2 regions of the Laedolimicola ammoniilytica genome follow, and region 2 is predicted to be linked to the other one. Evidence: predicted binding sites of a transcription regulator. Region 2 holds the regulator's gene; the other holds the start of a gene.
The links. Region 2 encodes NrdR, which represses ribonucleotide reductase genes. Its sites were predicted from a motif close to CACAANATNTTGTG; they were not measured.
Positions count from the first base shown of each region.

Region 1: the regulator NrdR is predicted to act here: its motif matches at 2,163-2,176, upstream of nrdD (anaerobic ribonucleoside-triphosphate reductase).

Region 1 is NZ_JAOQKC010000024.1:9,300-14,588, forward strand. It holds gene nrdD (anaerobic ribonucleoside-triphosphate reductase) at 1-2,106, opposite strand, end outside; gene OCV63_RS14310 (leucine-rich repeat protein) at 2,349-3,344, shown strand; gene OCV63_RS14315 (vWA domain-containing protein) at 3,354-4,679, shown strand; gene OCV63_RS14320 (ATP-binding protein) at 4,695-5,289, shown strand, end outside.
Region 2 is NZ_JAOQKC010000004.1:36,034-41,322, reverse strand. It holds gene efp (elongation factor P) at 1-329, opposite strand, end outside; gene OCV63_RS03915 (M24 family metallopeptidase) at 466-1,536, opposite strand; gene OCV63_RS03910 (YqeG family HAD IIIA-type phosphatase) at 1,533-2,036, opposite strand; gene nrdR (transcriptional regulator NrdR) at 2,052-2,504, opposite strand; gene OCV63_RS03900 (PRC-barrel domain-containing protein) at 2,677-2,928, shown strand; gene OCV63_RS03895 (M56 family metallopeptidase) at 3,020-4,798, opposite strand; gene OCV63_RS03890 (BlaI/MecI/CopY family transcriptional regulator) at 4,795-5,172, opposite strand.

The sequences.
Region 1 (5,289 bases), on a different contig from region 2:
GCAGGTGCGGCGGGCCACGTTCAGCTTATTCTGGTCAGTATTGCCGCAGTTGGGGCAGGTCCAGATGAGCTTGCCGTGCTCGTCTTCCTTGATCTCAATCTCTCCGTCATAGCCGCATACCTGGCAGTAGTCGCTCTTGGTATTCAGCTCCGCGTACATGATATTATTGTAAATAAATTTCATGACGGACAGGACAGCCTCCAGATTATTCTGCATGTTCGGAACCTCCACATAGGAGATAGCGCCGCCCGGTGACAGCGCCTGGAACTTGGATTCCAGCGCCAGCTTGTCAAAGGCGTCGATCTTCTCGGTCACATGTACGTGATAGCTGTTCGTAATGTAGTTGCGATCCGTTACACCCTTTACGATACCGAAACGCTTCTGCAGACATTTGGCAAACTTGTAGGTGGTGCTTTCCAGCGGAGTACCGTACAGGGAGTAGTCGATATTTTCAGCTGCTTTCCATTTGGCCGTGTACTCGTTGAGTTTTTTCATAATCTCCAGGCCCAGTTCCTCGCCCTCCGGTTCGGTCAGTTTCTTGCCGTTCAGGCTGTATACACACTCCCAAAGGCCTGCGTAGCCCAGGGACAGAGTAGAATAACCGCCGTGGAGATATTTGTCGATGGTTTCGCCCTTCTCCAGACGGAGCAGAGCGCCGTGCTGCCAGAGAATCGGAGCCGCGTCGGATACGGTACCGCTCAGACGCTCGTGACGGCACTGGAGGGCACGATGACAGAGCTCCATGCGCTCGTCAAAGATCTCCCAGAACCGGTTCATGTCGCCGCCGGCAGAAAGTCCGATATCCACCAGGTTGACGGTGACAACGCCCTGATTAAAGCGGCCGTAGTACTTTGGCTTGCCGTTCTCATCCACATAGGGGGTCAGGAAGCTGCGGCAGCCCATGCAGGTGTAGCAGTGGCCCTCGCCGTTCTTGTCCACTTTGTTCTGGAACATGATTTTCTCGGAAATATAATCCGGAACCATGCGCTTGGCGGTACATTTGGCAGCCAGCTTCGTCAGATAGTAGTAGGGGTCCTCGTCGTGGATGTTGTCATCCTCCAGCACGTAGATCAGCTTCGGGAAGGCCGGGGTGATCCAGACGCCCTTTTCATTTTTCACGCCCTGATAACGCTGGCGCAGAGTCTCTTCTATAATAAGAGCCAGATCCTTCTTTTCCTGTTCGTTCTTTGCCTCGTTCAGATACATGAAGACGGTGACGAAAGGAGCCTGTCCGTTGGTGGTCATCAGCGTTACGACCTGATACTGAATCATCTGTACGCCGTTTTTAACCTCTTCCCGCAGACGCTTCTCGGTAATGAAATCGATCTCCTCCTGGGTCACAGCCTCGCGGATGGAGTGTAGCTCATCGGCCACCTGACGGCGGATCTTCTTCCGGCTGATATCCACGAAGGGAGCCAGATGGGTCAGGGAAATACTCTGGCCGCCGTACTGACAGGAAGCCACCTGGGCAATGATCTGTGTGGCGATGTTGCAGGCAGTGGAGAAGCTGTGGGGCTTCTCGATAAGAGTACCGCTGATAACGGTACCATTCTGCAGCATATCCTCCAGATTGACCAGATCACAGTTGTGCATATGCTGGGCAAAATAATCCGCGTCGTGGAAATGGATGATGCCCTCCTGATGGGCCTCCACGATATCCGGCGGAAGCAGAATACGGCGGGTGATATCCTTACTGACCTCGCCTGCCATATAGTCGCGCTGTACGCTGTTGACAGTGGGGTTCTTATTGGAATTCTCCTGCTTGACTTCCTCATTATTACATTCAATCAGGCTTAAGATCTGCTCGTCCGTGGTGTTGGACTTCCGCACCAGGGCGCGGGTATAGCGGTAGGTGATGTACTGTCTCGCCACGTCAAAGGCGCGCTGATTCATGATTTGATCCTCGACCATATCCTGAATCTCCTCCACACTTAAGGAACGCTTGATATTCAGCGCCGCGCTTTCCACATCCTCGGCGATTCGCCTAATCTGAACCGGCGTCATCCGGGCACTGGGAACCACGCTGTCATTGGCCTTGGAGACCGCGATTATGATCTTATGGGGGTCAAATTCTACCTCCGCTCCGCTTCGTTTGATGATTTTCATGTGCTACACTCCCTCTATGATAAAAATTGTTCTTTCGTCAGTAACAAGCTTATTGTAACAAGATATAGTAGTGGTGTCAATGCTGATTTACTATATATTGTTGTATACATGCGTGAAAATATGCAGGAATTTCTTGTTATTTACACATTCTTTCTGGAAATAACAGAAAGTTTGTGGTATGATGCAAGAGCATAAAGGGATTGTGAAAAAAGAAAACTGACAAAAGGAGACAAAGGCAGAAAATGAGGTTTGCCTATGAGATAAAAAATGGCTGCGCGGTGGTGCGCCGCTGTTATGACTTTGGAAAGGAAGCGGAAATTCCGTCAGAGATCGACGGTTGTCCGGTGACGGAACTGGGTGCGTATGCCTTTTCCGCGCATCTTGGCCGGGAGCGGTTCGCTCTGGAGTTGAAAAGCAAAGCTGTAAAAATATGGAATTTTGAAACGAAAGAGCAGGAAGCAAAAGAGCCGTCACCGGAAGCAGCCCCGGAGCTTCAGGGCATACAGGTGGAACGGGTCAGCCTGCCGGAGGGGCTTCGGAAAATAGGCGCGTATGCCTTCTATAATTGTAACGCACTATCGGAGCTGCATTTCCACAGTAGCCTGAAGGATTTGGGGGCGGGGCTGTTTACTGGCTGCCATCATCTGGGGCAGCTGACGGTGAAGCTGGACGGGACAGAGACTTCCTGCCTGAAGGAGATTCTGATCGAGGTGCCGGAGAAAATGGCCGTGACCGTGGAGGGACAGTTTCGGGCGAAGCTCCTGTTCCCGGAATTTTTCGAGGAGAGCGTGGAGAATACCCCGGCCCGCATCCTGATGACCCATATGCACGGCAGCGGCATGAATTTCCGCAACAGCTTTTATATGAAGAAACTGGATTTCCGGGCCTACGACGCCTGCTACTACATGGCGAAGGCGGAAGAAGATTTTGATACGGTATTGGAAATGACCATGGACCGGCTTCAGTACCCGGTGGGTCTGTCGGAGGATCGCCGGGAGGATTATGAGAGCTGGCTTAACGGACATCTTGTGCAGGCCTTTGAAAAGGCAGTGGAGCATCGGGATCTGGACATGCTCATGTGGCTGACCGAACATGGAAAACCGGATGATGGCCTGCTTTCACAGACGGCCATCGCGGCGGCGGACGGATTTCCGGAGGGCGTGGCGTATCTGCAGGATCGACTGGGCGCTTCAGGGCATACAAAAAAACAGTCGTTCCTGGATCGGTTTGAGCTGTAGGAGGGCATCATGATAAAAAGCGCGATATTGGAAGAGCAAAAGGCGCAGTTGAAAAAGGAGGAACTGGCGGCCCGGATCCTGAACCAGTCCAGGAACGAGCTGTATCTGAAGCTGCGCTATCTGGATCTGGCTCTGGGCAATTTGGCCCTGGCCCCGGGCACGGTGTCGCCAGCCGGAACCGATGGCGGAGCGCTGTACTATTTCCCGGATGGGCTGCTGTTACTCTATGAGCAGCAGGGGCGGGCGGCCTGCACCAGGCTCTATCTGCATGGAATTCTTCATTGCCTGTTCTGCCATCCCTTTGATCGGAAAGGGCGGGATGAGAGACTGTGGAACCTGGCCTGCGACGTGGCTACGGAAGCCCTGATTGATAGCCTCTATTTGAAATGCGTCCATATTTCCTCAGGAGCATTCCGGAAAAGTGTGTATGCGAGACTGCGGGAAAAGCTGCCGGTGCTGACTGCGGAAGGAATTTATAAATTTATAGAGGAAACGCTTGTGGAGGCGGAAATCAGCCGCTGGCAGATGGAGTTCCGGCTGGACGACCACAGTCTCTGGGAGCAGGATTCGAAGAACGGCCCGAAAAATCCGAATCCCAACCGGAAAAAATGGGATGATATCCGGGAACGGATGGAGACAGAGGTGATGCTTTTCTCCAACGAGGCCTCGGAGGGGGAAGGTGAGCTGAAGGAGCAGCTGCGGGTCAGCAACCGCTCCCGTTATGACTACAAGGAATTCCTGCGAAAATTTACGGTGCTCCATGAGGAGATGCAGATCGATCCGGACAGCTTTGATTACATTTTCTACCACTACGGGATGGAAATGTATGGGAATATGCCGCTGATCGAGCCGCTGGAGACCAGCGAGGTGCGGAAAATCGAAGAGTTCGTCATCGTCATTGACACATCCATGTCCTGCAAGGAGGGGCTGGTAAAGCGGTTTCTGGAAGAAACCTACGACGTGCTCTCCCAGACGGAGAATTTCTTCAAGCGCATGCGGATCCACATCCTCCAGTGCGACGAGCGGGTCCAGTCCGACGTGCTCATCGAGAGCCAGGAGGCACTGAAAGAGTACATGGAGCATTTCACGATCCTGGGCGGAGGCGGTACGGATTTCCGCCCGGCCTTTACTTATGTGGAAGAGCAGCTGGCGAAGAAGAAATTCTGGCGGCTGCGGGGGCTTCTGTACTTTACGGATGGCTATGGGGTGTTTCCGGTGAAAATGCCACCCTATGAAACCGCGTTTATCTTTGTGCAGAACCATTACCGGGACGTGGATGTGCCGGCGTGGGCGATTAAGTTGATACTGCAGGAGAGCGATCTGGAAAACAGATAAAAGAAGGAGAAAAAAATGAACATCAAGAGAGCAAAACAGGAGATCAAAGACGCGATAGAAGCGTATCTTTTAAAAGATGAATACGGCGACTACGTCATCCCCACCGTGCGCCAGCGCCCGGTTCTGTTGCTGGGCGCGCCAGGTATCGGCAAGACTCAGATCATGGAACAGGTAGCCAGAGAGTGCGGCGTGGGCCTGGTGGCCTACACCATCACCCACCACACGCGCCAGAGCGCCATCGGTCTGCCCTTTATCTCGGAAATGGAATTTGGCGGTCAGAAAAAAGCCGTCACCGAATACACCATGAGTGAAATCGTGGCCTCCATCTATGAAAAAATGAAGAAAACGGGGTTGAAAGAAGGCATTCTCTTCATCGACGAGATCAACTGTGTCTCCGAGACCCTGGCCCCGGCCATGCTTCAGTTCCTCCAGTGTAAGACCTTCGGTAATCACCCAATTCCCGAGGGCTGGATCATCGTAGCCGCAGGCAACCCGCCCGAGTACAACAAATCCGTCCGGGAGTTTGACGTGGTTACCCTGGACCGTGTGAAGAAGATTGAAGTGGAGCCGGATTATGGCGTATGGCGGGAATACGCGGTACAGTCCCGGA
Region 2 (5,289 bases):
ATCTCGTTCTCTTTTACGAACTTCAGGGAATCTCCGATATCATCCTTGTTCAGAGCGATCTGATCGTAGTTCTCTGTGTTCATGAAGTTGTACAGGTCGCCGTCGTTGTACAGATACTGCATCTCTACACGGTCGATTCTTGCTGCCGGGAACTTCTCGGTCGGACGGAAGGTCTTCTCAACCACGCCGCCGTTGATGATGTTCTTCAGCTTTGTTCTTACGAAAGCCGCGCCCTTACCCGGCTTTACATGCTGGAACTCCATGATCTGATATACGTTGCCTTCAATCTCAAGTGTAACGCCGTTTCTAAAATCTCCTGCTGAAATCATTCTTAAACTTCCTCCTAATGTCTTAAGCGCAACCCTCTGCGCATGAAAATTTAACTTGTAACTGCTCGCACACAATTACCTAAATTGTATTCTATAATAAAACCGTCGCTTTTTCAAGACTTTTCTGCGTCCATTCTTATACTTCTGTCAATTCCTTTGGCGAATGGGTCAGATTGCGGATGCCATTCTCTGTAAGAACCACCATATCCTCGATGCGGACGCCCCCAAAATCCGGGATGTAGACACCGGGCTCCACGGTCTCGATCATGCCCGGACGCAGCACATGTCCGTCCTTGGGCGACAGGGCCGGCTTCTCATGAATCTCCAGACCGACGGAATGGCCCAGGGAATGACCGAAATACTGCCCGTAGCCCGCCTTCTCTATGACGTCCCTGGCCAGCCTGTCGCCCTCAGCGCAGGTCATGCCCGGTTTCAGGCCCGCAAGCGCGGTCTTCTGTGCCTCCAGCACCACATGATAGACCTCCTTCTGCTTCTCGCTTGCCTTACCTATCACCACCGTCCGGGTCATATCGGAACAGTAGCCATGATACCGGCAGCCGAAATCCATCGTCACGAAATCACCTGGCTCCAGTTTCTTCTCAGACGGAACCGCATGGGGCATGGCCGAATGATATCCTGAAGCCACAATGGTATCGAAGCTGGTACTCTCGGCCCCGTGGCTGCGCATATAGTATTCCAGCTTGGCCGCGATTTCCAGCTCGGTGACGCCCGGCTTCAGTTCATTTAAAATATAGGAAAATGCCGCGTCGCCGATGCTCTCTGCCTTCTCCATCCACTGCAATTCCTGCTCATTTTTAATCACACGAAGCTCCGACAGGCTGTCGCCCAGCATAAACCAGTGCTTCGGCCCAAAGCCCGATTTCTTCCAGAGGCTGTTCCAGGTACCGTAAAGCATGGCATTTTCCTCAAAGCCCAGGCGCTCCACACCATCTTCCCGAAGAAGCTCGCCGAGCATCACGCCATAGCTCCGCTCACGGCTCATGGTCTGAACCTCACATCCTTTTCCTTCCTCTTCCGCCTGCAGGGTATAGCGGCTGTCCGTCAGAATCACTTTCCGCTCCGGAGTCAGGTACAGATAACTCTCCGTGCCCGCAAAGCCGCTGAGATAGCGGATATTGGCCGGGCTGGACACCAGGGCCCCGTCCACCTTTTTTTCTTTTAAAAGCTCTGATATCTTCGATATCATTTCTTCGCTTCCCTTCTCTTATAGAAAAATAAAACGATCTTCTCCAGATAACGCTTCAGCACAATCTGAATCTCCTCATGGGGATCGATGGGCTTTACCAGGATCGAATACATTCCCGCCCGGTTCGCTCCCCACACATCGGTAAACAGCTGATCGCCGATAAACAGCGTATTGCTCCGGTCCGTACCCATACGGGCCATGCCCTCCTGATATCCCCGGCGGCTGGGCTTGTCTGCCTTGTATACAAAGGGCGTCTCCATGGCGTCCGCGAAGGGACGCACCCGGGGTTCCTTATTATTGGAAATGAGACAGGTGGCGAAGCCCATCTCGTGAAGCCGCTGAAAGAGCTCCACGCTCTGTGCGGTAGCGGGAGCTCCATGAGGTACCAGGGTATTGTCCACATCAAACAGGATGCCGCGGTAGCCCCTGCGATACAGACCTTCAAAATCAATTTCATAGGTGGAATCTACGTATTCTTTCGGGTAAAATGCCTGAAACAAAATCATTTCTCCTTACTAATTTCCTAACATTTTCTTCAGCTCGCTTAAGAAGGTATTTACATCCTTAAACTCCCTGTATACAGAGGCAAAGCGCACGTAGGCCACGGAATCCAGATCCTTTAAGCGATCCATGACCATCTCGCCGATGACAGAGCTTGGAATCTCCCGCTCCTCCCGGTTGAAAATATCACTCTCGATGCCGTCTATCATGGCATTGATGTTCTTTAAGGGCACCGGCCGCTTGTGGCAGGCTCTTAAGATACCGTCCTCAATCTTACTTCTGTCATAATGCTCCCGGTTGTTATCCTTCTTTATTACCATGACCGGAATCGTCTCGATCTTCTCATAGGTGGTAAACCGCTTGCCGCATGCGTCGCAGAGACGGCGGCGGCGGATTGAGCTGTTGTCGTCTGCCGGTCTTGAATCAATCACGCGTGTATTTTCCTGACTGCAAAATGGGCACTTCATTCCATTATCCTCCGGTTTTTTGATGGTTCCAGTATAGTACATCTTCTGGTTTTATGTCAATCATTGTCATAGGAAATGATAAGAAATCGCCGGAAAAAGATTTTTAAGCTTCTGCACATCTCCGTTTCTATTGCATAAAATAATTTAAGAAACTTTCTTCCAGGAGCATCTCATGACTTTCTGCGAACTGCGTGAAAAAGATGTGATTAATATCCATGACTGCAAGCGCCTGGGCTGTGTATCCGATCTGGTCTTTGATCCAAAAAACGGCTGTATCCTGGCGTTACTTACCACCACCAGCGAAAAGCTCTGGGGCTTCCTGGGGAAAGAAAATGAGTGTGAGATTCCCTGGTGTAAGATCAGGCAAATCGGGCCGGACATTATATTGGTTGATATAGATGAAAAGCTGCATAGACAGCCATAAAGAATGGCCGCAAAAAGGAACTGTATCCAAGTTCTATTCCAGTTCCTTTTGTACGCTTTCGCTATTCATTTTCACATTGGCTACTTTCTCTTTACCCCATGGGAATCTCCTTCGGCACCCAGATCCGGCTGCCCTCGTCGATACCCGGCTGGGTCATCCGCACCCGGATGGGTCCGTCCGGGAACTCATAATTGACCCATACATCGCCGCCATCCGCGTCTTCCGTCTTCCCTATGCCGCCGGACACGTGCAGAGTCGTCTCCAGTGCCTTCACCGGTGTGGAAAATGCTTCCCCATAATAGGACTCTGCCACATCGTTCTTCACCAGATAGGAAGCGAAGCTGGAATCCAGATCCGCCGTTTCGTCCGTGGGCTTCAGATAATCCGGCTGCCACATCCGGTAAGCCTCCTCAAATTCTGCAGCACTGGTGATATCATCATAATATTTCGTTTTCCAGGCCGTCACACGGTAGGTATCCCCGTTCTTTTCCAGTGTAATATAATCCTTCCAGGACCACCACAAAGGATCGCTGGTCATGGACGGATAGGTAATCTCTGCCTCTGCATTGCCGTCTCCAATGCTCAGGCTGATGGTCGGGCCGTCTGCCAGAAATGGGCTGGATACGCCCATGGTCTTGGTCCCGTCTTCCAGCACCTGGATACCCAGGTCGTCACTGTGCTGCAGCACCGGGCTCAACAATTCCCAGACGGTATCCGCGTCCCGATTGCCTGCCGCTTCCGCAAAGGTTTTTACCACCTCGTAAATTTTTTCCTCATCACCACCCAGCTTCAAATTTTCACCGGATACAAAGGAAGCCGTATCATCTCCGCTGCTCAGTTTTCCGGCCAGAAAGATGGAAGTGGGACCGTCCGCGCCGCCGATGATGTCCTCGTCGAAAGTCGAAGCCGGATTGGACAGGCAGAACCAGGCTGCGCCCGCCACCAGCGCCACGGCTGCCGCCGCGATTCCTGCCCTGGTCTTTTTATATCGGAGAATATTCTTAATCCGGCTCTTCACGGAATTCTCTCCGAAAGCCACCGGCGTACCAGTCAGAAACGCGCCCGGTGCGGAAAGTTTCAGCAAGAAGGTACTGTAACGCTTCTTTTCCTCCGTCCCCAACTGTTCCAGCACCTGTTCATCGCAGGCCATCTCCATATCCCGGGCCAGCAGTATAAAGGCCTGCCACAGCAGGGGATTGAACCAGTGTACCACACATACCAGCCAGGCCAACAATTTTACCCGGGAATCCTGACGCCGCTTATGGGTCTTCTCATGCGTCAGTACCAGAATCCGTTCTTCTGACGTAAGTCCTGCCGGGAGATAAATCCGCGGCCGAAAAAAGCCCATCAGGAAGGCAGAGCCTATCCAATCTGACTCATAGACGCCCTCTTCCAGCTTCACTGCCAGAGCAGTCTTCCTGCGCAGCCGCAGCCAGGAAAACAGACCGTAAAGCAACACCACTGTCACGCCGCCCAGCCAGATTCCAAACAGGATATTTTCCAATATAACCTCTGCTCCTGCCTCCGTTACCGTCGCCGCATTTACAGCCGCAGCACCCTTTCCATCGCTCAGTGCGCTTCCTATGCGCTCCAGCACTGCTGTTATCCTTGCACTCTGGTATCCGGCCAGAGTAAAGGTCATTCTGCCACCTGTAGAGTGAAAGCCCGGCACTCCATTCAGAATCCGGTAAAGACTGAAAGATGACTGAAATGAAACCGGACACACCGCCCGGAAGAAAACCGGCAGCCACAAAAATGTCAGATATCGCTTGGGCAGCCGCGCAAGAAGCGCCCGCACCGCCAGAACCAGCAGAACCGCCAGTGAAGCAGCCAAAGTCAGATTTCCCAATACCGTCATAAAGTCCGTCATCTCATATCCTCCCCGTCTTCCTGATAAGTGTCAATCAGCTGCTTCAGTTCCTCAGCCTCTTTCCGGCTGAGCTTCTTCTCTCCCAGGAATGCTGCCACAAAGCCCGGCAGAGAATGGTCAAACCATTTTTCCACCACAGCCTGGCTCTCGTAACGCTGCACAGTCTCCTTCTTTACCAGGGCTGTCACAGCCCCATTCTCATTTTTCAGAATTTTCCGTTCTACCAGCTTTCGAAGCACTGTGTAAGTGGTCGATTTCTTCCAGCCCAGTCTCGGCAGGCATTCCTTGTAAAGTTCTGTGGAGCTTAAGGGCTCCTTTTCCCATACAATTTCCAGCAGACGGTATTCCGCGTCGTATAACTTTAAATCTTCCATTGAGATTTTGCACCTCCATATCTTTTCCATGTTATATAGTCTATCACTTTAAACCGGTTTATTCAATTAAACCTTACCATAAACAGCTGCACCTGTCAATCTGCCAATTCTTAAGTT